Regions from separate parts of the Streptomyces sp. NPDC043867 genome, predicted to be linked through region 4. Evidence: riboswitches for the same ligand, from Rfam matches in the RefSeq annotation. Region 4 holds a riboswitch; each other region holds the start of a gene.

Region 1 (6,981 bases), on a different contig from region 4:
AGTTCGGGCTCGGCCTGTACGGCGAGGTCGAGGCGGACGGGGCCCTCGGGACCGTCCGCCGTACAGCCGATACGGAAACCGCGCCGGCGCTGGGCGTCCGGGCGGACCCCTTCGGGAACGCAGGCCGCCGGGTCCGGGAACACCTCGCCCAGTTCGGCCCCGCCGCCGAGCCGCGCCAGTGCCTCGTACGCCCGCAGCGCCGTGGACTTGCCGCTGCCGCTGGGACCCGCGAAGAGTGTCAGCGGCCCGAGCTCGAAGGCGGCGCCGCGGTGTCCCGCGAAGGCGGAGAGCCGGAGGCGCGTGATGCTCGGCCGGTCCGGCCGCGTGTGCGGGGCGCTCGGCGCGGGCGGCGCGCTCGGCCGGCCCGGCCGCGTGTGCGGGGCGCTCGGCGCGGGCGGCGCGCTCGGCCGGTCCGGCCGCGTGTGCGGGGCTCTCGGCGCGGGCGGCGCCGTCTCGGGAACACCCGGCGCCGCCACGGGCGCTGCGAGGATCCCGGGGGCCGCGGCACGCGGTTCGGGAACCCGTTCCCGCCTCTCCGGCTCGGCAGCGCGCTCCCATGTGTCCGGCTCCGCGCCGAGGGGCCGGTCCGGACATACGCCGGTGCCTGGGCGGGCCCCGACATCCGGGCGGGCCCCGACATCCGGGCGGGCCCCGGTGTCCGGACGCACCCCGACGCCCGGGCGAGCCCCGGTGCCAAGGCGCACCCCGGCATCCGGGCGGGCCTCGACATCCGTGTGGTGTCCGGCGGACGTGCGGTGTCCGGCATCCGTGCCGTGTCCGGCGGACGTCCGATGCTCAGCGGACGGCGCGGACGGCGCGGACGCCGGGGACGCGGGGGACGCCGGGGACGGTAAGGCCGGCAAGGGTGACGGGGCCGGCAGCGGCGGCAGAGGTGACGCGGTCATATCCGGACGGTAGGACTCCGCCGCCAGGCGAACCGTTCCGGCCGGGCGATCTTCCTTCGTTCGAGGGATCACGCCCGTTGATGGCGTCCCCGGGGACGCCGGCCACCCCGGGGACGTCACCCCCGGTCACAGCCCGGGGACCCCCGCGCTCTCCATCAGCCCCTGCACCTCGGTACCGGGCGGCGTCAGCAGGAACACGTTCCGGTCGACCCGGTGCATCCCGCTCGCCAGGCCGAAGACCACGCCCGTGCTGAAGTCCAGTACCCGCTTGGCGACATCGGTCTCCGCGCCCGTCAGGTCGAGCAGCACGGGGGTGCCGCCCATCAGTGTTTCGGCGACCTCACGGGCGTCCGCGAACACGTTGACCCGCAGGACCACGAAGCGGCGCCGCGCCTCGGTCGGGGCCTCGGGTATCGACCGGTGGCCGACGGCCGACGGCCACGCGTCCCGGCCGCGCAACGGAACGACCTGGGCGAGCCCTTCCCACTGTTCATCGGTGACGTCGTGGCTGTTCACTGGCCATCCCCGCCCTGGCTCGCCATGGTTGTCTGCACCAGGCAATTCTTACCCATGGTCACCCGTTCGGCCGAACAGCGACACGGTCCGCGACAGCTCTCCTTGCGGCACGGCTCGCGGAAGCACGTCCGGAATCAGGCGATACCCGTACCGCAGTGCGCCAGCAGCGCGGCGACCGGCCCGTCCGTCAGGCGGTACCGCACGACGCGTCCCTCCCGCTCGCCGACGACGACCTCGGCCGTCCGCAGCAGGCGCAACGCCTGCGACACGGCGGGGTCGTTCATGCCGGTCGCGATCGCCAGGTCGGACACCGCCAGGGGCCCGGCCCGGTGCAGCGCCAGCAGGAGCGCCAGCCTGCCGGGGTCGGCGAGCAGCGAGAAGCGGTCGGCCCAGGCGCGTACGGCCGCGGGCTCGCCGATGGCGGCGACGGCGTCGCAGACCCGGTGGCCGTCGATGGTGCGCCGGTCGGCACGGTCGGCGGGGACGAGATGCATGACGGCATTCTTCCAGGCGGCACTGTGATCTTCGATACCTGCGCAACTGTGCAGGCTTGCAGCGGTTGACGGGCGGCACCTAAGGTTGGCGGGCCGTGGTGTTCGGGAAGACCGGTGACAGCCTTTCAGGGGCTCAGTCCGGAGCGGCCCTCGCCACTGTGATCGGGGAGTTCCCGTCCCGTGCCGCTCCAGGGCGGCGCCACTGGCCGGACGGCCGGGAAGGCAGGGGCGAGCGCGTCGACCCTCCGCCACACCCGGCTTCGGCTCGTGCGGGAGGTACCCGCGAGCCAGGAGACCGGCCACGGCATCTCACGAAGTGATCCACGAGGTGCTGGAGCGTGACCGCATGACCCTGCCCACCGGGCCCGCCGCCTTCCGATGGCGACGCGAGGACACCGTCCGTACCGCCGGCCTGCTGGCGGTGATCGCCGCCCTGCACGTCGTCGCGTTCGGGGTGCTCTTCCTGCTGGTCGTGCCGGCGCACTACGAGGTCGGTTCCAAGGCGTTCGGCATCGGCCTCGGCGTCACCGCGTACACGCTCGGCATGCGGCACGCCTTCGACGCCGACCACATAGCGGCCATCGACAACACGACGCGCAAGCTGATGGCCGACGGCAAGCGGCCGGTGTCGGTGGGGTTCTGGTTCGCGCTCGGCCACTCCAGCGTGGTGGTCCTCCTCGCGGCGCTCATCGCGGGCGGCACCCAGCTGGCCGGGCGGATCATGAACGAGGGGTCGAGCACGCACCAGGTGCTCGGCGTCATGGGTACGACCGTCTCGGGCGTGTTCCTCTACCTCATCGCCGCGCTCAACCTCGTGGCCCTGCTGGGCATCCTGCGGGTCTTTCGCGCGATGCGGGCGGGGACGTACGACGAGAAGGAACTCGAAGGACACCTGGATTCACGGGGGTTCATGAACCGGATCCTCGGCCGCTTCACCAAGTCCATCAGCCGCCCGGGGCAGATGTTCCCGCTGGGCTTCCTCTTCGGCCTCGGCTTCGACACCGCGACGGAGGTGACGCTGATGGTGATGGCGGGCAGCGGCGCCGCGGCGGGGCTGCCCTGGTACGCGATCCTGTGCCTGCCGCTGCTGTTCGCCGCGGGCATGAGCCTGTTCGACACCCTCGACGGCACGTTCATGAACTTCGCCTACCAGTGGGCCTTCTCGAATCCCGTGCGCAAGGTGTTCTACAACCTCACCATCACCGGTCTGTCGATCGCGGTGGCGTTCCTGATCGGCACGATCGAACTGGTCGGCGTCCTGCACGACCGGCTCGACCTGCGGGACGCGGTCACGGGCTGGATCGCCGGTCTCGACCTAGACAACGTGGGCTTCATCATCGTCGGTCTGTTCGTGGTCGTGTGGGCCGCCGCGCTCGCCTACTGGCGGCTGGCCAGGGTCGAGCAGCGGTGGGCGGTGCGCCCGGCCGACGGAGGCTGACGCCGGGGACGAGGGCCAAGCCCTCCGGGGACACCCACCGAAATGACACTCAGTCCCCTCCCTCGCAGGCACTTAGTGTCATACGTGATCTCCGGTGCTAGTTTCCCCGCATGAGTGAGACTCCCCGCCGGAGCCCGTCGGCCGGGGCGGGCGCCCCGAAACCCCCGATGCGCGACGCGCTGGTCGCGGCGGCGTTCCGGCTGTTCCTCGAACGCGGCTACGAACAGACCACGGTCGACGACATCGTGTCGCTGGCCGGGGTGGGACGGCGGTCGTTCTTCCGGTACTTCCCGTCGAAGGAGGACGTGGTCTTCCCGGACCACGAGCGCTGCCTCGCCGAGATGACCGAGTTCCTGAACTCCGGCTCCGGTCCGGCGGACCCGGTCGAGCGGGTCTGCGACGCGGCCCGGCTCGTGCTGCGGATGTACGCCGAGAATCCGACGTTCTCGGTGCAGCGCTACCGGCTGACCAGGCGGGTGCCCGGACTGCGTGCGTACGAGCTCTCCGTGGTCTGGCGCTACGAACGTGCCCTCGCCGACCACCTGCGCACCCGCTTCGCGGGCCGGCGCGACGGAACCCTGGAGGCGGACGTGATCGCCGCGGCCGTGGTCGCGGCCCACAACAACGCGCTGCGGTCCTGGCTGCGGGCGGACGGCGAGGGGGACGCCGACGCCCGGGTGGACCGGGCACTGCGCTATGTGCGGCGCACCTTCGGGGCGGACGAACCGGGCACCCGCCGGGAGGGCGGGGACGTGGTGGTCGTCGTGGCCCGGCGCGGGGTCCCGATGTGGCGGGTGGTCCAGGAGATCGAGTCGGCCTGGACGGATTGAGGGTACGGAGTGCCTTTACGGCTGGCACTGAGTGCCATAACCTGTCGCTCGTGCACGGCGATCCGAGCACATCAGATTCCGGCCGAGCGCAGGGAGATGACATCGTGTTCCACCCGGGAATCGGGATCGCGGCGGACGTGCTGGACGCCGATGCGCCCCAGAACAACGCCACCGCCCCAGCGGAGAGCGGCGCCCCCATGTGGGCCGCGCGGAGCGAGGAACGTCTCGCCTTCCAGCGGTGCCGCTGGTGCGGGACCACCATGTTCCACCGGCTGCTCTGTCCGGTCTGCGCGTCGAGCGACCTGCACACCGAACACAGCCGGGGCGCGGGCATCGTGCGCCGCACGACCGTGGTCCGGCGCAACACCCCCGCCGCGCGCAACGTGTCCCTCATCGAGATGGCGGAGGGCTTCACCGTCCGCGGCCGCGTGAAGGGCCCGTTCATCGCGATCCACCCGGGCGGCCGCGTCCGCCTCACGGTCGCCGAGGACCCGGTCCGCGGCGAGCCGGTCTTCGAACTCTGCGACGACTTCTACGGGCTGCGCGACTGACGTCCGGCCGCGCGAGCGACGGCGTCACGGCCGGCCGGGATCTGCGACGCCACCCGTCGGCGGACGCAGCGAGGACAGCGGGATCGCTGGACCGAGCGCCCGGCCACGGTGCGGGACACCCTGGGCACCGTCCTGCTCGCCCCGGTCGCGCCCGCGACCGCGCCGCTCGGCGCCCGGTTCGGCGACCTGCCGCGGCACCCCTACGACGCCGCGGGCGTACTCCTGGCCGTCGCCCTCCGGTCACCCCTGGCTCTGCGCCGCCGGTGGCCCGCGCTCTGTCTGACGGTGATCGCGACGGCCTTCGCACTCCGCGAACTGGCCGGCTACCCGCAGACGTTCGCGAGCGTCGGCCTGTACGTCGCACTGTAAAGCGGCAACCCGGTGCTGTACCTGGCGGCCGGCGCGGTGATCGCGGTCGGTGCGCTGACCGTTGTACGCGGCCGTGGTGCGTCGGCTGGAGGCGCGCCCGGTGCGCGAACTGGACCCCGCCGGCGCCCGGAACGGTCTTCGCGTGGGCACCCTGCTCGGGCTCGTCCTGTTCGCGGCGGCACTCGCCGTCGTCGCCCTCTTCGCGGCTACGGCACCGAGGGCGGAGTCTCGGTCGGCGGTGCGGTGGCGGTGCTCGGCACGACGGCCGGTGTGGCGGTCACCGAGGAACTGCTCTTCCGTGGCGTGCTTCCCGCCAGAACCGGCGGCACCGTGCCCGGAGCCGGTCTCAGTCCCGACGGCCCCGCTCCTGCTCCAGCAGTTCTTCGAGGTCGCGCAGGCGGTCAAGGCCGCGCACCGCCTGCGTCATCCTCGCGTTGTGTTCGAAGCGGTCCCGGTGCCGGTGCAGGAGGTTCCAGTACCCGGCGGTGAAGGGGCAGGCGTCCGCACCGACCCGGACGGACGGTGTGTACCGGCAGGGTCCGCAGAAGTCGCTCATGCGGTCGATGTACGCCCCGCCGGAGGTGTAGGGCTTGGTGGTCATGCGGCCCCCGTCCGCGTACTGCGACATGCCGACCACGTTCGGGACCATCACCCAGTCGTAGCCGTCGACGAAGCTGCGGTGGAACCAGTCGGTGACGGCCCGGGGGTCCCACCCCCGCTGCAGGGCATGGCTGCCCAGGACCATCAGGCGAGGGATGTGGTGCGTCCAGCCGGTCGCGTTGACCTGCTGGAGGACGTGTGTGAGGCAGTTCGCGTCGGTCGCGTCCGGGGACAGCTCCGTGAACCAGCCGGGCAGGGGCTCGTGGTGGCCGAGGGCGTTGCCCTCGCGGTACCGGTCGCCGAAGTACCAGTAGACGTGCCAGACGAACTCGCGCCAGCCGGCGATCTGCCGCACGAAGCCCTCGGCGCTGTTGAGCGGCACGGCGCCGGACCGCCAGCGCGCCTCCGCCTGTCCGACGCACTCCGCGGGGTCCAGCAGCCCGAGGTTGAGCGAGGACGAGAGCAGGCTGTGGCTCATCGTCGGGTCCCCGGCGAGGATCGCGTCCTCGTACGCGCCGAACGTGGCCAGCCGGTGCTGGACGAAGCGGCGCAGCGCGGCGAGGGCCTCCCGGCGCGTGGCGGGGAACCTGCGGCGTCCGTCCTCGCCGACGAACTCGACGTCCCCCTCGCGCGACCAGCGGTCGAGGTCGGACCGCACCTCGGCGTCGATGTCGTCCTCCCGGGGCCGGTAGGGCGCCGGAACGCCCAGGCCGGTGCGGCCGCGCGGCGGGGGCTGCCGGTTGTCGTGGTCCAGGTTCCAGCGGCCGCCGACGGGCCGGTCGCCCTCCATCAGCAGATCGTGTGTCTGCCGGACCCATCGGTAGAAGTCCTCCTGGCGGAGGTGTTTCGTGCCGCGGCCGTCCGCCCAGAGCTTGAACTCCTCGTGCGCCACGAGAAAGCCGCGGGCCGGCAGGACGCGTACCGAGGGCAGCGCGCGTACGAAGGTGAGGGCCGCGTGGGACGTGGGGTGGTGCACGGTCACCGGACCGTCCCCCACCGCCTCGCGCAGACCCTGGCGATAGGTGTCCGCCTTGACGTACCGCACGCGGTCGCCGAGTTCCGCGGCGCGATGGCGCATCGCCGAGAGGATCAGGTGCGCCTTGGCCCGGTGGAAGCGGCGCCGCCGGAAGACGCCCCTGGACTCGATCATCACCAGTGGCGCGTCCCGGTCGGGTCCGCCCCGCGCCGGATCGGCGAAGTGGGGGCCGAGCTGATCGCCGAACAGCCAGTGGGGGGTGCCGGACTCTTCTTCCGTCATGGCGAGCGCTCCGTGGACGA
Region 2 (6,981 bases), on a different contig from region 4:
ACCCCGCACGTGAGCGGAGGCGTGTTCGGGGAAGTCAGCGCGCACCCGTGTGCCAGATGCCGCCTTGCTCTTCGTCGGTGAGGCCCGCGCCTACGAGCGCGCTTGCAGATTGCGAAGAAGTCTGGCTAGCCCTTCCGTGTCCATGGTCGTAGTTTCTCGGGGTTGCGGATTACCCAGATGTGGGTGACGCGCCTGTGGGAGATGTCGAATGCGGCTACGGTTCTCACGATGCCGGACTGGTCGGCGACCAGGCCCGGTACGCCGTTGACGGTGCGTTGCTGGAGTTGGAGTCCGGGCGCTTTGTCGGCGATGGCGATCATGTATTCGGCGATGCGCGCGCCGCCCTGGACGGGGTGCAGGACGGTGGGGACCATACCGCCGCCGTCGGCGGTCATCACGGCGGCCGGATCGAGGAGACCCACCAGGGTCGCGATGTCCTTGTTCTCCCACGCCTCCTTGACGTGCCGCACGACGTCGGCCCGGCCGGTGACCGGCTCCGGAGCGCCTGCGGGGTGTATTCGCCGGCGGGCGGAGGCCGCCAACTGCTTGCAGGCCGCGGGAGACCGGCCGAGCACGTCGGCGATCTCGGCGAACGGGTAGCGGAAGACGTCGTGCAGGACGAACGCCACCCGCTCGGCGGGCGTCATCGACTCCAGGACGACGAGGAAGGCCATGGCCACCGATTCGTCCAGGACGATCTGGTCGGCCGGATCCGCAGGTGCGGTGGGACCGGGTGCGGCGGGGCCTCCGCCCGTGCGGGCCCACTCGGTGCGGTCAGGCAGCGGCTCGGGCAGCCACACGCCGACATAGCGCTCACGGCGCACGCGCGCAGAGCCGAGCAGGTCCAGACAGAGACGGCCAGTCACCGTCGTCAGCCAGGCGCCGGGGGAGCGGATCTCCTCCTGCCGGCTGCGGGGCAGCGCGTACCAGCGTGTGTAGGCCTCCTGCACCGCGTCCTCGGCCTCCGTCACCGCACCGAGCAGCCGGTAGGCCACATTGATCAGTTGGCGTCGCTCGCCGGCTATCGCGTCCGTGCCGTCCCCGGCAGTCTCCATGCTTGTGGCCCCCGCCTTACCTTTCGCCGCCCTGTGTCGTCGGGCTGGGGAGACCTTAAACGATCTGCTGCCCGAGGGCGGAAAAGAGGGGACTGGCATGGCCACTGAGGTGACGGCGACGACGGTGAACGCGCGGCGCGGCTCCCGCTTCCTGCGGATCGCGATCGTTCTGCAGACGTTGACCATTTTTTCGCAGGCGGTTTCCGCCGGACTGCTGCTGACCTCGTCGGTGGGTGCGACGCTGCACGATGTCGGCGCCCGTGTGATGTACGGGGCGTCGATGCTGTACCTGCTGGCCGCGGTGCTGGCGTGGAAGCCGGGGGGCGGCCCGGCCCGGCCCGTCGGGCACGCGTCAGTCTTCCTCGTGCTCGCTTCGGTCCAGGTCGTGCTCGGCATCGCACACGTCCCCTCGGTCCATCTTCCCCTGGGTGTGCTGATGTTCGGCCTGAGCGTGCTGGCGCTGGGTGCGGCGCTGAGGCCCACAACGGGACCTCGTCGGTGCTAGGGCCTGTCGTTTGGATCAGGCTGGCTGTGACCGACGGTTCGTCCTGACCGACCCGAGCGGGGTCTGGCGCGTACAGCTGCAAGGCGGAGGAGGGAGTCGACGCGGAGCGTCGGCGACCGACGACAACGCCGCAGATGTGCGTGCCAGACCCCGCGACGCCGGCATGATCCAAACGACAGGCCCTAGCTCCCCCGGTGGACCGTCGCCACCCCGGGCCAGTGTTCCCGCAGCACTCGTGGTGCGGGGCCGTCCTCGCCGACGGGGGACGCGCAGGCGGGCCACGACGTCGGTGGAGGCATGTGCGTCACCCGCCTGTCCGGCGGTGAGGTGGAAGGCCAGTGGCTCCAGTTGCCGTACTTCTCCGGCAGGTGAACCCACTGCGTGCCGGTCCGGAACTCGAAGGCGATCGCGTCGATCACCTCACGATGGTCCCGCCAACGGCCACCCCGCTTCGGCGTCCGGTCCGGGAGCAACGGCTCGATCCGCGCCCAGTTCGCGTCAGTCAACGGCACACCCGGACCAACGACCAACTGATCCGCACGCAACTGCCTAGCGCCGCACCCGCGGCATCCCCAGGCCGATCCAGGAGATGATCTCGCGCTGGATCTCGTTGTTGCCGCCGCCGAAGGTGAAGATCACCGCCGAGCGGTAGCCGCGCTCCAGCTCGCCCTGGAGGACGGCGCCCGCCGAGCCCTCCTTCAGCGCACCGGGGGCGGCGACGATCTCCATCAGCCAGGCGTACGCGTCCCGGCGCGCCTCGGAGCCGTACACCTTGACGGCGGAGGCGTCCTGGGGAGTGAGCGTGCCTTCCTGGACGGCGTTCACCATCTGCCAGTTGAGGAGTTTCATCGCGTCGAGCCTGGTGTGGATCTGCGCGAGGCGCCGGCGCACCCAGGGGAGGTCGACGACGCGGCGGCCGTCGGCGAGTTCGGTCTTCATCGCCCAGCGCTGCACGTCGTGCAGGGCACGGATCGCCATGGTCCCGTGAGCGGCGAGCGTGACCCGCTCGTGGTTGAGCTGGTTGGTGATCAGCCGCCAGCCCTTGTTCTCCTCGCCGACCCGGCGGGAGGCGGGGACGCGGATGTTCTCGTAGTAGCTCGCCGTGGTGTCGTGCGAGGCGAGGGTGTTGATGAGGGTGCAGGAGTAGCCGGGGTCGGACGTCGGCACGAGCAGCATGGTGATGCCCTTGTGCGGCGGCGCGTCCGGGTCGGTGCGTACGGCGAGCCAGATCCAGTCGGCGGTGTCGCCGTTGGTCGTCCAGATCTTCTGGCCGTCCACGGTGTAGTGGCCGGTGGTCTCGTCCCCCTCCCGTACGGCTCTCGTCCTGAGCGCGGCGAGGTCCGTGCCCGCGTCGGGCTCGCTGTAGCCGATGGCGAAGTCGATCTCCCCGGAGAGGATCTTCGGCAGGAAGTACGTCTTCTGCTCGTCCGTGCCGAACCGCATGAGGGTCGGGCCGACCGTGTTCAGCGCCATCAACGGCAGGGGGGCGCCCGCCTGGGCCGCCTCGTCGAAGAAGATGAACTGCTCCATGGGGCTCAGCCCGCGTCCGCCGTACTCCTTCGGCCAGCCCACGCCGAGCCAGCCGTCCGCGCCGAGCCTGCGGATGGTCTCGCGGTAGAAGCGCTTCCGCGTCGCCGGTTCGCCGTGGCGCGCGTAGGCGTTGTCCGGTACCAACCGGGCGAAGTAGTCACGCAGTTCGGTCCGCAACCGCTGCTGCTCGGGCGTGTATTGGAGATGCACGGCGCCTCCCGGCTCCCAGTGGATCGACGGGTCCCACCCGGACTTGACGGCGCACACAGTAGAACGCGTTCCAGAAATTGGGAATGCCGAGGACGCGTCGGAGAACCCGCGGCCGCCCACACCCCCGGCGCTGCCCCGAACCCGCGGCCCGCTCACACCCCCGGCACTGCCGTCGCCCTACGGCAGATGCCCTGGACGACCCGCCGGACGTAGCATGCGGGGAGACCCCGAAACCGGCTGGCCCGCCGGTTTTCCCGGAAGTGCAGGAAACGGCCCGAACACGAACCTGGACCGGCGCACCATGAAGACCGACAGACACGAAGCGGAGGACGGACCGTCGGCCCCCTCCGCCAGACCGGCGCTGAATCGTGCCCGCATCGCCGCGGCGGCGCTGGCGCTGATCGACGTGAACGGGCTGCGCGCCTTCTCGATGCGCAAGCTCGGCGCGGGACTCGGTGTGGACCCGATGACCGCGTACCGCTACTTCGAGGACCAGGACGCGCTCTTCGACGGCGTCGCCGAACTCCTCCTGGAGGAGGTGGACTTCGACTCGCTGCCCTGGGGCGGCTCCTGGCGGGCGGTGGCCGAGCAGTACTGTCGGCGGCTGCGGCGCACGCTGCTCGCCCATCCGCACGCCGTCGCCGTGTTCGCGACGCATCCCGTGCGCTCGCCCGCCGCGACGGACGCCTGCGCGCGGCTCGTCGACCATGCCGGCGCCGCGGGCTTCGGGCCCGCCCGGGCGGGCCGCATCGCCCGCTGTCTGCGGGAGTTCACCGTGGGACACGCGCTGAGCCTGGCCGTGCTGCGCCCCGGCGCGGAGGACTGCGCGGGCGACCCCGCCGAGCAGTTCGACACCGGGCTCACCGCGATGCTGGACGGCTTCGAACGCCTCGCCCGGCCCTCGCGCGCGAAGGCCCCGGGGGCCGCGGACGGCTCCGCCCGGCCGGGCTGACGCCGGGCACGAGAAGGCGGGCCCCGGCCGGGGCCCGCCGTGATCTGCGCACGCTCAGGGAGCGACCGGTGCCGCGGTCACCGGCTTCTCCTCCCTGCCCTGAACCGGGGCGGTCCCGGGCACCGCCAGCCGCTGGGCCAGTGCGCCGAAGACGAGCCCGAAGGAGGTCCACAGCGTCAGCTGGATCGCCAGTGCCGCGAGCCGGAACTGCCACAGCAGGGTGCCCGAGAAGTCCCTCGGCACCTCGTCGACCGCGGGGAGGAACGCGTACGCCAGGCCGACGGCGACGACGAAGAACGCCCCGGCGGCCAGCGTGGCGTTCCAGTTGCCCAGCCGTGGTGCGAGGCGCTTGCCCAGGATCACGGTCGCGACGGCGAGCAGCACGCTGAGCACGACCATGAGGAAGTACAGCGTCGTCCGCTTGCCGATGGTGTCGGCGTCACCGACGGACGGCGGGTTGGCCGGGTACTTGAGGAACGGCACGACGTAGACCGCGACCAGGCCCGCCGTCGACAGCAGCAGCGCACTCGCCCGGGGCCCGAAGCGGCCGATCCGTCCGAGGGCGAAGCAGTACGCGAGGGCGGCGATGCCACCGAAGGCGATGCCGTAGACGAGGACGCCGGTGGCCAGACCCCCGGTGGACTGCATGGTGCGGGTCACCGTCTCCACGCCGTGTTCGTGGTGGTGCGCGTGGGATTCCTCGTAGGCGATCGCGGCGTCCACGCGGGACTCACCGAGGAAGTACGCGACGGTGAGGGCGAGCAGGCCGGCGGCGAGACCCGCCAGCATGCCGCGCACCAGGAGTTTTCCGACTGTTGCTGAGTTCATCGACTCGTACGCTTCCTCGTCGCCGTCAGTGGCAGGGGAAGCCGAGCAGATGGCGGGCGTCGTGCACCCACTCGTGCACGTTCTCGCCGGAGACGAGCGCGGTGGCGCCCTGTTCGGCGCCGACGAAGTAGAGCAGGACCAGCATCAGGATGCCGAAGAAGACCGCCCAGGGAGCGATCGCGCCGATCGGCAGCTTGGCGGGAACGGCGGTGGGGGTGGCGGTCGGCTGAGCGACGGACTGCGCCATGTGGCAGGACCTCCTGGGGAACTCGCGTCCCATCGTGGTGGTGCACAGGACGACGGCTGCGGGTCTGACTTGCCCTGCCTTCACCACCCCTGGCGGGCGCGGCTCTTGCGGGGATTACAGTGGCGCGACCGTGCCGGATTCTCACCGGGCTTCCGCCGTACCGTCGTCAATATCGTCGAGACCGTACCGCGAAGCGGAGGCCGGGCCAAGGGCGCACGGGAGGCACAGCGTGCGCCCCGCGGCTCAGGACCACGGCCAACTCCCGCTCTGCGCACGGCGTTCGGCCGCGGGCGCGGCGGCATTTCGATCACGAGAGCGGATCCATGACGACCCGAGTGACCTTGATCTCAGCAGCGTCGAGCGCGGCGCTCCGCGAGGCCCGCTTCGACGACGGCTGTCCCGCGGACGCCCGCGGACTGCGGCTCGCCCGGGCTGCCGCGGGCACGTTCACGGCCGCGGGCGAGCGGTGGGTCTCCCCCAGCGTGCGTTGCCGGGACACCGCCGGCGCGCTCGGTCTTGACGCGGTCGAGGTGGCGCAGCTCGCCGGACTCGACGTGGGCCGCTGGCGCGGCGCGACGCTGGACGAGGTGGGCGCGGAGGAACCGGACGCGGTGGCGCGATGGCTGGCGGACCCGGGGTCCGCTCCGCACGGCGGGGAGTCGGTGCGGGACTTCTGCGACCGGGTCGCCCGTTGGCTGGACAGGGCCGCGGAGCACGCGGGGCGTGTCGTCGCCGTGGTGGAGCCGGAGGTCGTACGGGCCGCGCTGGTACGGGCTCTCGGGGCGCCAGAGTCCGCGTTCTGGCGGATCGACGTACCGCCGCTGACCGTCACGGAGCTCAGCGGGCGCTCGAACCGCTGGAACGTGCGCGCCGGACGCCCGCTGCCGGGCCGGGACGGCTTTGCCCCGGGCCTGCTCCAGCAGCCCCAGCCCCACAAAGACCCGGAACCGGGCATCGCCGACCGGGAAACACACCGGCGTGACGCGGACCGAGACCAGCACCGGTGCGGCGCGGACCGGCACCCGCGCCCACGTGACGCGGACTGAGACCCGCAACGATGTGGTGCCCGGCAGGCCGCCGGTACCGTCGGCGCCCGGGCCGCCCAGCGTGCCCGCGGGTGCCGGCGGCGTGCCGGCCCGCCCCCTCAGCGGAGGGTGGCCATGAAGTCCATGCAGGCCTGGGCGCACTCACGGCAGGCCTTCGCACTGCCCTGCGCACCGGGGTGGTCGTCGAAGACGTCGGCGCACTCCAGGCAGACGTCCCGGCACCACTCCAGCTGGACGCGTATGCCCGCCTCGTCCAGGCCCGACTGCTCGTACAGCATGCGGCACGTCGCGTCGCACACCTCCGCGCACATGACGCCCCTGCGGCGTACCAGTTCCTGCTCCTTCGGCCCGTCCGGGTCCACGAGGCTCGCACGCAGAGCACACGCCCGCGCACACTCCGCACACGACTGCGCGCACGCGAAGCGGTCCTCCAGGAACCGGAAGAGCTCCTGCTCAGATGTCATCGAGGTCACCCGCCCCGAGTAGCCGCGGTCGCCCTTGTCAAACGCTGCTCTCGCGGACTCCGGCCGGCGTGACCCGCCCGATTCACGCGGGGGGCGAGGGGTACTCGCGGGACAAAAACCCCACAAGGGACGGATGCACCATGA
Region 3 (6,981 bases), on a different contig from region 4:
AGGACATGGCGGCGTACCAGTCGCGGGTGGGCTGGTACCAGGCGCTGAACTTGTCGCCCTGCTTCTTCTGGATCTTGTCCAGGTCGGCGGTGAGTTCCTTGTACGTCTTCGGCGTGGACTTGACGCCGGACGCGGCGGCGATGTCCTTGCGCCAGTTGCCGACGCGGCCACCGGCGTAGTACGGCACGCCGTAGGTCTTGCCGTCGTAGGTGACGGAGGCCTTGAGGCCGTCCAGCCAGGCGTCCGAGTTGTCGAACTTCGACGCGTCGACGGGAGCGAAGGCGCCCTTGACCATGTAGCCGAGCATCTCGGTGTTGCCCATCTCGACCACGTCGGGGGCCTTGTCCGTGGCGAGGACGGCGTCGAGCTTGGCGTTCTTGTCGGGCCAGCCGTAGTACTCGTGGTTGATCTTGACGCCGGGGTGCTTCTTCTTGACCGCGGCGTCGGCGGCCTTGACCAGCTCGGGCCAGTTGTTCTGCGCGTCCACCGTCAGCCAGACGGTGAGCTCCTTGGCCTCCGCGCCGCCCTTGCCGCCCCCGGAGTCCTTGTCACTGTCCCCGCACGCCGCGATGGAGACCATCATGCCCGCGATACCGATCGCGGCTATCAGCTTGCGCTTCACGCCACCCTCCTCAGGGATGTCATAACCCCCCTGCCCACCGCGGTGACCTGTGACGAGTACTGCCCGTGGGGCCGGGACCTGGACCAATGGTGTAGACCAGTACCGGGAGCTTGGCCTAGACCTAGAGGGGTGTCAAGGGTGAGGAAGTCCCGCTCGGCCTCCGTTACGGGACCGACATATGCAGGGACCTTTCATTGCTCAAGTGGCAGATCGGACAGGGGGGTTGCGGCCACACGAACCGGGCGTCCCGCGTGGCGCCACGAGCACCGCCCCGGCGCGATGGACTAGACCAACACGAACCCCGACGGTATATAGAGGGGATCACGCAGCGTGCGGGGGCCTCTCGCACACCGAGCCGTGCCACGATGTGAGCCGTGACCGACCGGACAGGGTCGGTCGCTTCGGCATCCGGAGCCGGGAAGGCAGAGCATGAGCACCGACGTCAGCAGTGCGGAGAACGAGGGTGGGGCGCCCATCCGTACCGCGCGCGTGCCCAAGTACTACCGTCTGAAGAAGCACCTGCTCGATATGACGGAGACACTGCCGCCCGGCACGCCGGTGCCGCCGGAGCGCACCCTCGCCGCCGAGTTCGACACCTCCCGCACGACCGTGCGCCAGGCGCTGCAGGAACTCGTCGTCGAGGGCCGGCTGGAACGCATCCAGGGCAAGGGCACCTTCGTCGCGAAGCCGAAGGTCTCGCAGGCGCTCCAACTCACCTCGTACACCGAGGACATGCGGGCCCAGGGCCTCGAACCCACCTCGCAGCTCCTGGACATCGGCTACATCACGGCGGACGAGACGCTCGCGGGGCTGCTCGACATCAACGCGGGCGGGCGCGTGCTGCGCATCGAGCGGCTGCGGCTGGCGAGCGGCGAGCCGATGGCGATCGAGACGACCCACCTGTCCGCCAAGCGCTTCCCCGCCCTGCGGCGTTCGCTCGCCAAGTACACCTCTCTCTACACCGCGCTCGCCGAGGTGTACGACGTCCACCTGGCCGAGGCCGAGGAGACCATCGAGACCTCGCTGGCCACCCCGCGCGAGGCCGGGCTGCTCGGCACCGACGTCGGGCTGCCCATGCTGATGCTCTCCCGCCACTCGCTGGACAGGACCGGCCAACCGGTGGAGTGGGTCCGCTCGGTGTACCGGGGCGACCGGTACAAGTTCGTGGCCCGCCTCAAGCGCCCGGTGGACTGACCGCGGGCTCGACGCGGGCGCCTTCACAGGTGCGCAAAAAGGCCCCCTCCGGGCGTTTGCCCACCGGGAACCCGCCGGTGGGGACCGATATGCGGACGGGGGGTTCCGTGTGCGTGACACCGTCGCCTAGATTGCCTGCGCGTTGCACAGGTGATCAGCGAGGGGACGGAGCCGCCGAATGTCAGATGTGCCCGAAGTGAAGCCACCGGTGGTGACACCGGTCCGTGTGGTGATCGCCCTCTGTCTCGTCGCACCCTTCGTGGCGATGCTCTGGGTCGGCTCGTACGCGAAGACCGACCCGACGTTCATCGGGATCCCCTTCTTCTACTGGTACCAGATGCTGTGGGTGCTCATCTCCACGCTGCTCACGATGACCGCGTACCAGCTCTGGCAGCGTGACCAGCGCGGCCGTACGCCCAGGGGCGGGGGTGCGTCGAAGTGAAGGACGGCGTGAACGGAGTCGCCCTCGGCGTCTTCATCTTCTTCTTCGTGGCCGTCACGGTCATGGGCTTCCTCGCCGCACGCTGGCGCAAGGCCGAGGTCGAGCACAGCCTCGACGAATGGGGCCTGGGCGGACGGTCGTTCGGCACCTGGGTCACCTGGTTCCTGCTCGGCGGCGACCTCTACACGGCGTACACCTTCGTCGCCGTACCCGCGGCGATCTACGCCGCGGGCGCGGCCGGCTTCTTCGCCGTGCCGTACACCATCCTCGTCTACCCGCTGATCTTCACGTTCCTGCCGCGGCTGTGGTCGGTCTCGCACAAGCACGGCTATGTGACGACATCGGACTTCGTGCGCGGGCGCTTCGGCTGCAAGGGGCTGTCGCTGGCGGTGGCCGTGACCGGCATCCTCGCCACGATGCCCTACATCGCGCTGCAACTCGTGGGCATCCAGGCGGTGCTGGACGTGATGGGCGTCGGCGGCGGTGAGAACACCAACTGGTTCGTGAAGGACCTGCCGCTGCTCATCGCGTTCGGCGTGCTGGCCGCGTACACGTACTCGTCGGGCCTGCGGGCGCCTGCCCTGATCGCGTTCGTGAAGGACACCCTGATCTACATCGTGATCGCGGTGGCCATCATCTACATCCCCATCAAGCTCGGCGGGTTCGACGAGATCTTCAAGGCGGCGGGCGACAAGTACACGGCCGCGGGCGCGGGCGGCATCGTGCCCGCCGAGGCCGGGCAGTGGACGTACGCCACGCTCGCCCTCGGTTCGGCGCTGGCGCTGTTCATGTACCCGCACTCGATCACCGCGACGCTGTCCAGCCGCAGCCGTGAGGTGATCCGGCGCAACACCACGATCCTGCCGCTGTACTCGCTGATGCTCGGCCTGCTCGCCCTGCTCGGGTTCATGGCGATCGCGGCCGGGGTGAAGGTGGAGAACGGGCAGCTGGCGATCCCGCAGCTCTTCGAGACGATGTTCCCCGACTGGTTCGCGGGTGTGGCCTTCGCGGCCATCGGCATCGGTGCGCTGGTGCCGGCGGCGATCATGTCGATCGCCGCGGCGAACCTCTTCACCCGCAACATCTACAAGGACTTCATCAAGCCGGACGCCACACCGAAGCAGGAGACCCAGGTCTCCAAGCTGGTCTCGCTGCTGGTGAAGGTGGGTGCGCTGGCCTTCGTCCTCACCATGGACAAGACCGTCGCGATCAACTTCCAGCTGCTGGGCGGCATCTGGATCCTGCAGACCTTCCCGGCGCTCGTCGGCGGCCTGTTCACCCGCTGGTTCCACCGCTGGGCGCTCCTCGCGGGCTGGGCGGTCGGCATGACCTACGGCACCCTCGCCGCGTACGGGGTCGCCTCCCCGACGCAGAAGCACTTCGGCGGCAGCTCCAAGGAGATCCCCGGCATCGGGGAGATCGGCTACATCGGTCTGACGGCCTTCGTGCTGAACGTCGTGGTGACGGTGGTGCTGACCTTCGTCCTGCGCGCGGCGAAGGCCCCCGACGGTGTGGACGAGACCTCGCCCGCGGACTACACGGCGGACGCCGGGGACCCGGGTGTCCGGACGGAACTCCCGACGGCCACGGCGGGCGCCGCCCACTGAGTCCCGCGCGTCGGACGACGGGCCGCCGGGGAGAACCGGCGGCCCGTCGTCGTCCGTTTCCGGCAGACTCGGCCGCATGGACATCCTCATCAGACGGGCCAGGCCCGAGGAGTACGAGACGCTCGGGGAGATCACCGCGCAGGCGTATCTCGGGGACGGCCTGCTCGACTTCGGGGAGAGCGACGGCTACCTGGTGCACCTGCGGGACGTCGCGCGGCGCGCCGCCGCGGCCGAGGTCCTCGTCGCCGTCGACCGGCAGGGCACGGTGCTCGGCGGCGTGACCCATGTGCCGTCGGCGGGCAGCGCCCTGGCCGAGCTCGCGGGCCCCGGCGAGGCCGAGATCCGCATGCTCGCGGTCGCCCGTGAGGCGCGTGGAAGAGGCGCCGGCGAGGCCCTGGTGCGGGCGTGCATCGACCGCGCACGGACCACGGAGGGGTGTTTCCGCGTCGTGCTCTCCACCCAGCGCACCATGCGCGCCGCCCATCGCGTCTACGAGCGGCTCGGTTTCACCCGGGCCCCCGCACGCGACTGGAACCCGGTCCCGGACCTCGACGACATCCTGCTGCTGACGTACGAGCTGACGCTCTGACAGCGGCGGTGCCGACGGCGGCCTCCCCGCCGACTGCCACCCTCCGGAGCCGACACGACACAACATGTGGGGGCGCCTCGGCGGCCCGGCACAAGATGTATGCTCATGCTCGCTGTCGCCGCAGGGGAATCCGGTGCGAATCCGGAACTGTCCCGCAACGGTGTACTTGTGCGCGTTCGCGCACACGGTCAGTCCGAGGACCTGCCGGCAGTGCGCCCGGTCCGTCCGGTCCGGGTGCCCAGACGTCCGGGCCTCGTGGAATGGGCCGGTGGACGCACGCGTACCCGTGCGGGACGACGTGTGCCCCGCTGCCCTCCCGAAGGCCCCGTGCCGAGCGAGGGAGAGCCCCACGTGACCATCGCGCCAGCCGATCCGGCGACACCGCCCGCGACATCGGCCCAGCCGGACGGTCCCGGTGCCGCGCTGCTGCGGACCCTGACCGACCTCACCGCCGACCTCCCCGACGCCGACCCCGGCCGGGTCGCCGCCGCCGCACTGCGCGGCCGGTCCGCGCGGGCGGACGAGGCGGAGCTGCGCGAACTGGCCACCGAGGCCGCGGCGGGACTCATCTCCGAGGACCCGGTCTACTCACGCCTGGCCGCGCGGCTGCTGACGTTCAGCATCGCCGCCGAGGCCGCGTCGCAGGGCGTCACGTCCTTCTCCGGTTCGGTCGCCGTCGGGCACCGGGAGGGACTGATCGCGGACCGCACCGCCGAGTTCGTCCGCCTGCACGCGGCACGCCTCGACACGCTCGTCGACGTCGCGGGCGACGACCGCTTCGGCTACTTCGGCCTGCGCACCCTGCACAGCCGCTACCTGCTCCGGCACCCGATCACCCGGCGCGTGATCGAGACCCCGCAGTTCTTCATGCTGCGCGTCGCCTCCGGTCTCGCCGAGGACGACACCTCCCGCGCCGTCGACGAAGTGGCCGCGCTCTACGGTCTGATGAGCCGGCTCGACTACCTGCCCTCCTCCCCCACGCTGTTCAACTCCGGCACCCGGCACCCGCAGATGTCGTCCTGCTACCTCCTCGACTCCCCGCTGGACGAGCTGGACTCCCTCTACGACCGCTACCACCAGGTGGCCCGCCTCTCGAAGCACGCCGGCGGCATCGGCCTGTCCTACTCCCGCATCCGCTCCCGCGGTTCGCTGATCCGCGGCACCAACGGGCACTCCAACGGCATCGTGCCGTTCCTCAAGACGCTGGACGCCTCGGTCGCCGCGGTGAACCAGGGCGGCCGGCGCAAGGGCGCGGCCGCGGTCTACCTGGAGACCTGGCACTCCGACATCGAGGAGTTCCTGGAGCTGCGCGACAACACCGGTGAGGACGCCCGCCGTACGCACAATCTCAACCTCGCGCACTGGATCCCCGACGAGTTCATGCGCCGGGTCGACGCGAACGGCGTCTGGTCGCTGTTCTCGCCGTCCGACGTGCCCGAGCTGGTCGACCTGTGGGGCGAGGAGTTCGACGCCGCGTACCGCAGGGCCGAGGAGGCGGGGCTGGCCAGGAAGACGATCCCCGCCCGCGACCTGTACGGCCGGATGATGCGCACCCTGGCGCAGACCGGCAACGGCTGGATGACGTTCAAGGACGCCGCCAACCGCACCGCCAACCAGACGGCGGAGCCGGGCCACACCGTCCACTCCTCGAACCTGTGCACCGAGATCCTGGAGGTCACGAACGACGGGGAGACCGCGGTCTGCAACCTCGGCTCGGTCAACCTCGGCGCCTTCGTCGTCGACGGGGACATCGACTGGGAGCGGCTGGACGAGACCGTCCGCACGGCGGTGACCTTCCTCGACCGGGTCGTCGACATCAACTTCTACCCGACCGAGCAGGCAGGCCGCTCCAACGCCCGGTGGCGCCCGGTGGGCCTCGGCGCGATGGGCCTTCAGGACGTCTTCTTCAAACTGCGGCTGCCCTTCGACTCCGCCGCGGCCAAGCAGCTCTCCACCCGGATCGCCGAACGCGTCATGCTGGCCGCCTACGAGGCGTCCGCGGACCTCGCCGAGCGCAACGGCCCGCTCCCCGCCTGGGAGAAGACCCGCACCGCCCGCGGTGTCCTGCACCCCGACCACTACGCCGTGGAGCCGGTCTGGCCGGAGCGCTGGGCGGCCCTGCGGGAGCGGATCGCGGCCGTCGGCTTGCGCAACTCGCTGCTGCTCGCCATCGCGCCGACCGCGACGATCGCTTCCATCGCGGGTGTCTACGAGTGCATCGAGCCGCAGGTCTCCAACCTGTTCAAGCGCGAGACGCTGTCCGGCGAGTTCCTCCAGGTCAACTCCTACCTGGTGGAGGAGCTGAAGCGGCTCGGCGTGTGGGACGCGCAGACCCGGGAGGCGCTGCGCGAGGCGAACGGCTCCGTGCGGGGCTTCACCCGGGTGCCGCAGGAGGTGCGCGACCTGTACCGCACGGCCTGGGAGATCCCGCAGCGCGCGCTGATCGACATGGCCGCCGCCCGGACCCCGTACCTGGACCAGGCCCAGTCGCTGAACCTGTTCCTGGAGACGCCGACCATCGGCAAGC
Region 4 (6,981 bases):
GATTCGTACCCCCGCCTCGGTACGGCGGCAACGCCCGCCGGGGCTGGTGGCTCGCCAGCGCGATGCGTCCGCCTCGGCCGAGCGCCGTCGCGGCGGGAGGAACACCCCGCCCGGGCGGGGCTCCCGGGGCGGGGGTGGCTCGGCACCGCCGGGTACGTCCGGCTCGGCCGAACGCCGTCGCGGCGGAAGATTCGCACCCCCGCCTCGGTACGGCGGCAACGCCCGCCGGGGCTGGGTGGCTCGCCAGCGCGATGCGTCCGCCTCGGCCGAACGCCGTCGCGGCGGGAGGAACACCCCGCCCCGGCAGGGCTCCCTGGGCGGGGGTGGCTCGGCACCGCCGGGTACGTCCGCCTCGGCCGAGCGCCGTCGCGGCGGAAGATTCGTACCCCCGCCTCGGTACGGCGGCAACGCCCGCCGGGGCTGGGTGGCTCGGCACCGCCGGGTACGTCCGGCTCGGCCGAACGCCGTCGCGGCGGAAGATTCGTACCCCCGCCTCGGTACGGCGGCAACGCCCGCCGGGGCTGGGTGGCTCGGCACCGCCGGGTACGTCCGCCTCGGCTGAGCGCCGTCGCGGCGGGAGGAACGCCCCGCCCGGGCGGGACTCCCGGGGCGGAGGGTGGCTCGGCACCGCCGGGTACGTCCGCCTCGGCCGAGCGCCGTCGCGGCGGGAGGAACGCCCCGCCCGGGCGGGGCTCCCTGGGCGGGGGTGGCTCGGCACCGCCGGGTACGTCCGGCCCGGCCGAACGCCGTCGCGGCGGGTTACTCCGGCTGGCCGTAGTGGGACAGGTGGGCCGTCGCCTCCGCGGCCTGTGCGGGGGTCAGGAGGGTGGGGGTGAGGCCGGGGACGGACGAGGCCGTCAGCCAGACGCGGCACATCCACTCCAGCTGGGCGGTGCGGTCGTAGGCCTGGGCGAGCGTGGTGCCGTAGGCGATCGTGCCGTGGTTCTGCAGGAGGCAGGCGGAGCGGTCGACGAGGGCCCGGAGCATGTACTCGGCCAGCCGCTCGGTGCCGTACGTCGCGTACGGGGCGACCCGGACCTGTCCGCCGAGCGTGCCGGACACGTAGTGGATCAGCGGCAGCTCGCGGACGAGCGTCGAGACGGCCGTCGCGTGGACGGCATGCGTGTGCACGACGGCACGCGCGTCGGTGGTGCGGTAGATCGCGAGGTGCATGGGCAGCTCGCTCGTCGGCAGCAGCGACCCGCGCACCTGGCGGCCGTCGAGGTCGACTCCGACGAGGTCGGCGGGTGTCAGCCGCTCGTACGGCACCCCCGTGGGCGTGACGAGCACGGTGTCCCCGACGCGCACCGAGACATTGCCCGACGTGCCGACGACCAGCCCGTCGGCCACCGCGCGGCGGGCCGTCGCGACGAGTTCGCGCCAGGCCTCCGCCAGCCGCTCCTCGGGGTCAGGCGCGTGCCGCTCCCCCGCGTCCCGGGGCCCTTCCCGTCCGGACCGGTCGTCCCGTGCGTCCCGCCGCTGCTCAGCCATGGCGCGATCCTCCCAGGGCGGGCGTCCTGTCCGGCGGCGAGGACGAGCGTCGTCGCCGCCCGAGTGACCAGAATCTCCTCGACGGGCCCCCGCGCGGGCTGCGACACCTCGCGCGGGGCCAGGGGGCCCAGGATTCCGCCTGCCGCGTGACGCCTTGGGTGCCGATTCCACACAAGCGGAGGGGCGCCACGCCGATCGGGTCACCACCTTGCCCGCCCCAGTTCATCTTCCGTTCACCCTGGTTGCCTACGTTCCAATTGCCACTGACGTCCAACAGAAGCCTGGGTAAATGGAACACATCACGCTTCTCCTCGGGATCGTGATCGTCACCGCTCTCGTGTTCGATTTCACGAACGGTTTCCACGACACTGCCAACGCGATGGCGACGACCATCTCGACCGGCGCTCTGAAGCCCAAGACGGCGGTGGCGATGTCCGCCGCGCTGAACCTCGTCGGCGCCTTCCTCTCCGTGGAGGTCGCCAAGACCATCTCCGGCGGCATCATCAACGAGGAGGGCATCCGTACGGAGGTCATCTTCGCGGCCCTCGTCGGCGCCATCCTGTGGAATCTGCTGACCTGGCTCCTGGGTCTGCCCTCCAGCTCCTCTCACGCACTCTTCGGCGGCCTCATCGGCGCCGCGGTCATGTCGGCCGGCTGGTCGTCGGTGAACGGCTCGACCGTCGTCACCAAGGTGCTCATCCCCGCGGTCGCCGCGCCGGTCGTCGCCGGACTGGCCGCGATGCTGGCCACGCGCCTGACGTACCGGATCGGCAACCGCGCCGACGAGAAGGCGACCGCCAAGGGGTACCGCGCAGGCCAGATCGCCTCCGCGGGCCTGGTGTCGCTTGCCCACGGCACGAACGACGCGCAGAAGACCATGGGCATCATCACCCTCGCCCTGGTCACCGGCGGTGTCCTCGCGCCGGGCTCCAACCCTCCCACCTGGGTCATCGTCGCGGCCGGCATGGCCATCGCGCTCGGTACCTACCTGGGCGGCTGGCGCATCATCCGCACCATGGGCAAGGGCCTCACCGACCTCGCGCCGCCGCAGGGCTTCGCCGCCCAGACCAGCGCCGCCACGGTCATCCTCGCCTCCTCGCACCTGGGCTTCTCGCTCTCCACCACGCAGTCCTGCTCCGGCGCCGTCATGGGCTCGGGCCTCGGCCGCAAGGGCGGGGTCGTCCGCTGGTCGACCGCGAGCCGCATGTTCATCGCGTGGGGCCTGACCCTGCCGGCCGCCGGCCTCGTCGGCGCCGGTGCCGAGTTCCTCACCCAGCAGGGCACCTGGGGCATCGTCACCACGGGCGTGCTGCTCGTGGCCGGCGCCGGTGTCATCTGGACGCTCTCGCGCCGCCAGCCGGTCACCATGGCCAACGTCAACGACGGCCAGGCCGAGCCCGCGGGCGTCGTGACCGCCGCGATCGCCGCGGTCACCCCGCCGCCGGCCGGCCCGGTCGCCACGGCCGACCTCGGTCTGACGGCCACCATCCCGGCCCCGGACGCCGGCACCACCACCGAGCCCACCCGCCCGGCCACGGTCTAAGGAACGAACAGCATGAACATCGACTGGGCAGCCCTCGGCTCCGTCTTCGGAGCCAGCCTCGTGGTCACCGTGGCCCTCGTCGGCCTCTTCACCCTCGGCATCGTCGGCCTCTCCAAGCGCGAGTCCGGGGCCACCCGGGGCGGTTCCGCCGCCCTCGCGGTGACCGGCGCGTACGCCTGCTTCGCCGCGTGCGCGGCGGCCGTGGCGTACGGCATCTACCTGATCGTCGCCTGACGACCGGGCTGAAACCCGACAAAAACCGAACAACGCGGCATCACTTCACGTGGGGTGCGGGACGGAACACCGTCCCGCACCCCACCTGCGTGTGGGGCTTCGCACACTCTCCCTTCGCAGGTCAACAGCAAGTTGACGGCTGTTCTGACCCCGTGGTGGACTGCCGGAGCCAACTACGGCGGCAGGAGAGGAAGCCGGTGCGAATCCGGCGCGGTCCCGCCACTGTCACCGGGGAAGAACGCCCCCGGGAGCCAGGAACTCTCACCGCCGGTCTCTTCGAACCAGGGCGCGGACACCCTGAGTGAGGACATATCGCCATGCGCGGCTGCCCGTTGCGGGTCCTGACGAGTACGAGGGTGCTGCCGCACCCCACGGCGGGCTGAGCCCGTGCGTGCCGATCGCGTCTTCGCGTACGGCGCCACCGCCGGCCTCCTCGGCGACCTGCTCCTCGGCGATCCCCGCCGCGGGCACCCGGTCGCCGCGTTCGGGCGGGCCGCGGGCGCCGTGGAACGGGTGCTGTGGCGCGACCACCGCGGATGGGGCGCGCTGCACACCGCGGTCTGCGCCGGTGGCGCCGCCGCTCTCGCGGCCCTCGCGAGCCGCCGTGTGCGCACCTCCCCCGCCGCCTCCGTCGCGCTGACCGCTGCCGCCACCTGGGCCGTCGTCGGGGGCACCTCCCTCGGCCGGGAGGCCGGGACCATCGGCGGTGCACTGGCCGCCGGCGACGTCGACGCCGCCCGCGAGCGGCTGCCCCACCTGTGCGGGCGGGATCCGCAGGCGCTGGACGCCGACGGGATCGCCCGGGCCGTGGTCGAGTCCGTCGCCGAGAACACCTCCGACGCCGTCGTGGGCGCCCTGGTCTGGGGCGCCGTCGGCGGCGTGCCCGGGCTCGTCGCCTTCCGGGCCGTGAACACGCTCGACGCGATGGTCGGGCACAGGTCCAGCAGGTACCGCCGCTACGGGTGGGCCTCCGCGCGGCTCGACGACGTCGCCGGCTGGCCGGGGGCCCGGCTGACCGCCGTACTCGCGGCCGTCGCGGGCGGTGATCCGCGCGGTGCCGTGCGCGCCTGGCGTGCCGACGCCGCCAGACACCCGAGCCCCAACGCCGGTCCCGTGGAGGCCTCCTTCGCGGGGGCGCTGGGCGTACGGCTGGGCGGGACCCTCTCGTACGGGGGGCGGGTCGAGCACCGGCCCGTGCTGAACGGCGCCGGGCGGGCCGTGGCCGTCGGCGACATCGAGCGGGCCGTACGGCTGTCCCGGCGGGTGAGCGGGCTCGCGCTGGGCGTGTGCGTCGCCGGGCGGCTGCTCACGCAGGGACTCACGAAGGGGCGTACCCGATGAGCGGCGGACTGCTGATCGCCGGCACCACCTCCGACGCCGGCAAGAGCGTGGTGACCGCCGGGATCTGCCGGTGGCTGGTGCGCCAGGGCGTGAAGGTGGCGCCCTTCAAGGCGCAGAACATGTCCCTCAACTCGTTCGTCACGCGCGAGGGGGCGGAGATCGGGCGGGCGCAGGCCATGCAGGCGCAGGCCGCCCGCGTGGAGCCGACCGCGCTGATGAACCCGGTGCTGCTCAAGCCTGGGAGCGACCGCAGCAGCCAGGTCGTGCTCATGGGGAAGCCGGTGGGCGAGATGAGTGCGCGCGGCTACCACGGGGGCCGCCAGGAGGCACTGCTCGGGACCGTGCTGGACTGCCTGGCTCGGTTGCGGGGCACGTATGACGCGGTGATCTGTGAAGGGGCAGGCAGTCCTGCCGAGATCAACCTGCGCCGTACCGACATCGTGAACATGGGCATCGCCCGCAACGCGCGGCTGCCCGTCCTCGTGGTCGGGGACATCGACCGCGGGGGCGTCTTCGCCTCGTTCTTCGGCACGGTCGCGCTGCTGAGCCGCGAGGACCAGGCGCTCGTCGCCGGGTTCCTGGTCAACAAGTTCCGCGGCGACGTGTCCCTGCTGGAGCCGGGGCTCGACATGCTGCGCGGTCTCACCGGCCGCCCCTCGTACGGCGTCCTGCCCTTCCGGCACGGCCTCGGCATCGACGAGGAGGACGGCCTGGGGGTCCCCCCGCGCGAGCGAAGCCGAGCGTGGGGGAGGGTCTCGCTGCGCGGGACCGTCCGGGAGTCCGTCGTGGCGCCGCCCGTCGGCGAGGACGTGCTGCGGGTCGCGGTCTGCGCGGTCCCGCTGATGTCCAACTTCACGGACGTCGACGCCCTCGCCGCGGAACCGGGCGTCGTGGTGCGGTTCGTGGACCGGGCGGAGGAACTGGCCGACGCCGACCTCGTCGTCGTACCGGGCACCCGGGGGACGGTGCGGGCCCTTCAGTGGCTGCGGGAGCGCGGCCTCGCGGACGCGATCGCCCGGCGGGCCGCCGAGGGGCGTCCGGTGCTCGGGATCTGCGGCGGCTTCCAGGCCCTCGGCGAGCACATCGAGGACGACGTCGAGTCGCGGGCGGGGCACGTCGACGGGCTCGGACTGCTGCCCGTGCGCGTGCGGTTCGCGCGGGAGAAGACCCTCACGCGGCCCGTGGGCGAGGCGCTCGGCGAGCACGTCGAGGGCTACGAGATCCACCACGGGGTCGCCGAGGTCACCGGCGGCGAACCCTTCCTGGACGGCTGCCGGGTCGGCGCCGTCTGGGGCACGCACTGGCACGGCTCGCTGGAGTCGGACGGGTTCCGGCGCGCCTTCCTGCGGGAGGTGGCGGCCGCCGCGGGCCGCCGCTTCGTGCCGGCCGCCGGCACGTCGTTCGCCACGCTGCGCGAGGAGCAACTGGACCTGCTCGGCGATCTGATCGAGGAACACGCGGACACGGACGCGCTGTGGCGGCTCATCGAGTCGGGCGCTCCGACAGGACTGCCTTTCATCCCACCGGGAGCACCCGCATGAGCACAGTGTTGTTGTTGTCCACCGCCGACACGGATCTGCTGGCGGCCCGGGCCTCCGGCGCCGCGTACCGGATCGGCAACCCGAACCGCGTCGACGTCGCCGGGGAACTGCCCGCGCTCGTCGCGGGCGCGGACGTCGCCGTCGTACGCCTGCTGGGCGGCAAGCGGGCCTGGGAGGACGGGCTCGCCGCGCTCAGGGCGTCGGGCGTGCCGACCGTGCTGCTCGGCGGGGAGGCGGTCCCCGACGCGGAGTTGATGGCGGAGTCGTCCGTGCCCGCCGGTGTCGTGGCGGAGGCGCTGCGCTACCTCGTCGAGGGCGGCCCGGAGAACCTGGCGGAACTCGCGCGTTTCCTCTCCGACACCGTGCTGCTGACCGGCGAGGGCTTCGAGGAGCCGCGGAAGACGGCCGAGTTCGGTGTGCACGGCGAGCGGGACCTGGCCGAGGGCCGCCCGACCGTCGGCGTGCTCTTCTACCGGGCCCACGAGCTGTCCGGCAACACGGCCTTCGTCGACACGCTGTGCGACGCGATCGAGGCGCGCGGCGCCAACGCCCTCCCGGTGTTCTGCGGTTCGCTGCGCGACGCGGACCCGGGGCTGTACGAGATCCTGGGGAAGGCCGACGCCCTGGTCGCCACCGTGCTCGCGGCGGGCGGCACGCACGCCTCCGAGGCCTCGGCCGGCGGGGACGAGGAGGCCTGGGACATCGGGGCGCTCGCCGACCTCGACATCCCCGTCCTGCAAGGGCTCTGCCTCACCTCCTCGCGCGCCGCCTGGGACGAGTCGGACGCCGCTCTCTCCCCCATGGACGCGGCGATGCAGGTCGCGATCCCGG

Evidence for each region. Region 4 has a riboswitch for cobalamin ahead of AC069T_RS22930 (cobalamin biosynthesis protein). Riboswitches for the same ligand answer to the same signal wherever they lie in the genome.
Region 1: it holds a riboswitch for cobalamin, as region 4 does, so the genes downstream of both, nicT (Nickel transporter NicT) here and AC069T_RS22930 (cobalamin biosynthesis protein) in region 4, are expected to answer to the same signal.
Region 2: it holds a riboswitch for cobalamin, as region 4 does, so the genes downstream of both, AC069T_RS02215 (CbtB domain-containing protein) here and AC069T_RS22930 (cobalamin biosynthesis protein) in region 4, are expected to answer to the same signal.
Region 3: it holds a riboswitch for cobalamin, as region 4 does, so the genes downstream of both, AC069T_RS18255 (ribonucleoside-diphosphate reductase subunit alpha) here and AC069T_RS22930 (cobalamin biosynthesis protein) in region 4, are expected to answer to the same signal.

What each region holds. Positions count from the first base shown of each region.
Region 1 is NZ_JBWKDS010000006.1:55,620-62,600, forward strand. Features, by position in the region: gene AC069T_RS07945 (AAA family ATPase) at 1-305, opposite strand, end outside; gene AC069T_RS07950 (cell division protein SepF) at 1,032-1,421, opposite strand; gene AC069T_RS07955 (ArsR/SmtB family transcription factor) at 1,556-1,915, opposite strand; cobalamin riboswitch at 1,995-2,233, shown strand; gene nicT (Nickel transporter NicT) at 2,262-3,353, shown strand; gene AC069T_RS07965 (TetR family transcriptional regulator) at 3,521-4,183, shown strand; gene AC069T_RS07970 (Zn-ribbon domain-containing OB-fold protein) at 4,381-4,734, shown strand; gene AC069T_RS07975 (DUF7134 domain-containing protein) at 4,774-5,103, shown strand; gene AC069T_RS07980 (cryptochrome/photolyase family protein) at 5,450-6,961, opposite strand.
Region 2 is NZ_JBWKDS010000002.1:51,902-58,882, forward strand. Features, by position in the region: gene sigJ (RNA polymerase sigma factor SigJ) at 126-1,055, opposite strand; gene AC069T_RS02190 (hypothetical protein) at 1,153-1,560, shown strand; gene AC069T_RS02195 (transposase) at 1,743-2,066, opposite strand; gene AC069T_RS02200 (acyl-CoA dehydrogenase family protein) at 2,110-3,300, opposite strand; gene AC069T_RS02205 (TetR/AcrR family transcriptional regulator) at 3,602-4,252, shown strand; gene AC069T_RS02210 (CbtA family protein) at 4,307-5,080, opposite strand; gene AC069T_RS02215 (CbtB domain-containing protein) at 5,106-5,327, opposite strand; cobalamin riboswitch at 5,365-5,525, opposite strand; gene AC069T_RS02220 (histidine phosphatase family protein) at 5,651-6,373, shown strand; gene AC069T_RS02225 (four-helix bundle copper-binding protein) at 6,472-6,837, opposite strand; gene AC069T_RS02230 (DUF6479 family protein) at 6,978-6,981, shown strand, end outside.
Region 3 is NZ_JBWKDS010000016.1:135,138-142,118, reverse strand. Features, by position in the region: gene AC069T_RS18280 (extracellular solute-binding protein) at 1-622, opposite strand, end outside; gene AC069T_RS18275 (GntR family transcriptional regulator) at 1,052-1,816, shown strand; gene AC069T_RS18270 (DUF3311 domain-containing protein) at 1,995-2,258, shown strand; gene mctP (monocarboxylate uptake permease MctP) at 2,255-3,865, shown strand; gene AC069T_RS18260 (GNAT family N-acetyltransferase) at 3,942-4,454, shown strand; cobalamin riboswitch at 4,519-4,677, shown strand; gene AC069T_RS18255 (ribonucleoside-diphosphate reductase subunit alpha) at 4,806-6,981, shown strand, end outside.
Region 4 is NZ_JBWKDS010000023.1:79,089-86,069, reverse strand. Features, by position in the region: gene AC069T_RS22945 (class II aldolase/adducin family protein) at 760-1,491, opposite strand; gene AC069T_RS22940 (inorganic phosphate transporter) at 1,781-3,034, shown strand; gene AC069T_RS22935 (hypothetical protein) at 3,047-3,268, shown strand; cobalamin riboswitch at 3,408-3,548, shown strand; gene AC069T_RS22930 (cobalamin biosynthesis protein) at 3,656-4,609, shown strand; gene AC069T_RS22925 (cobyric acid synthase) at 4,606-6,150, shown strand; gene cobN (cobaltochelatase subunit CobN) at 6,147-6,981, shown strand, end outside.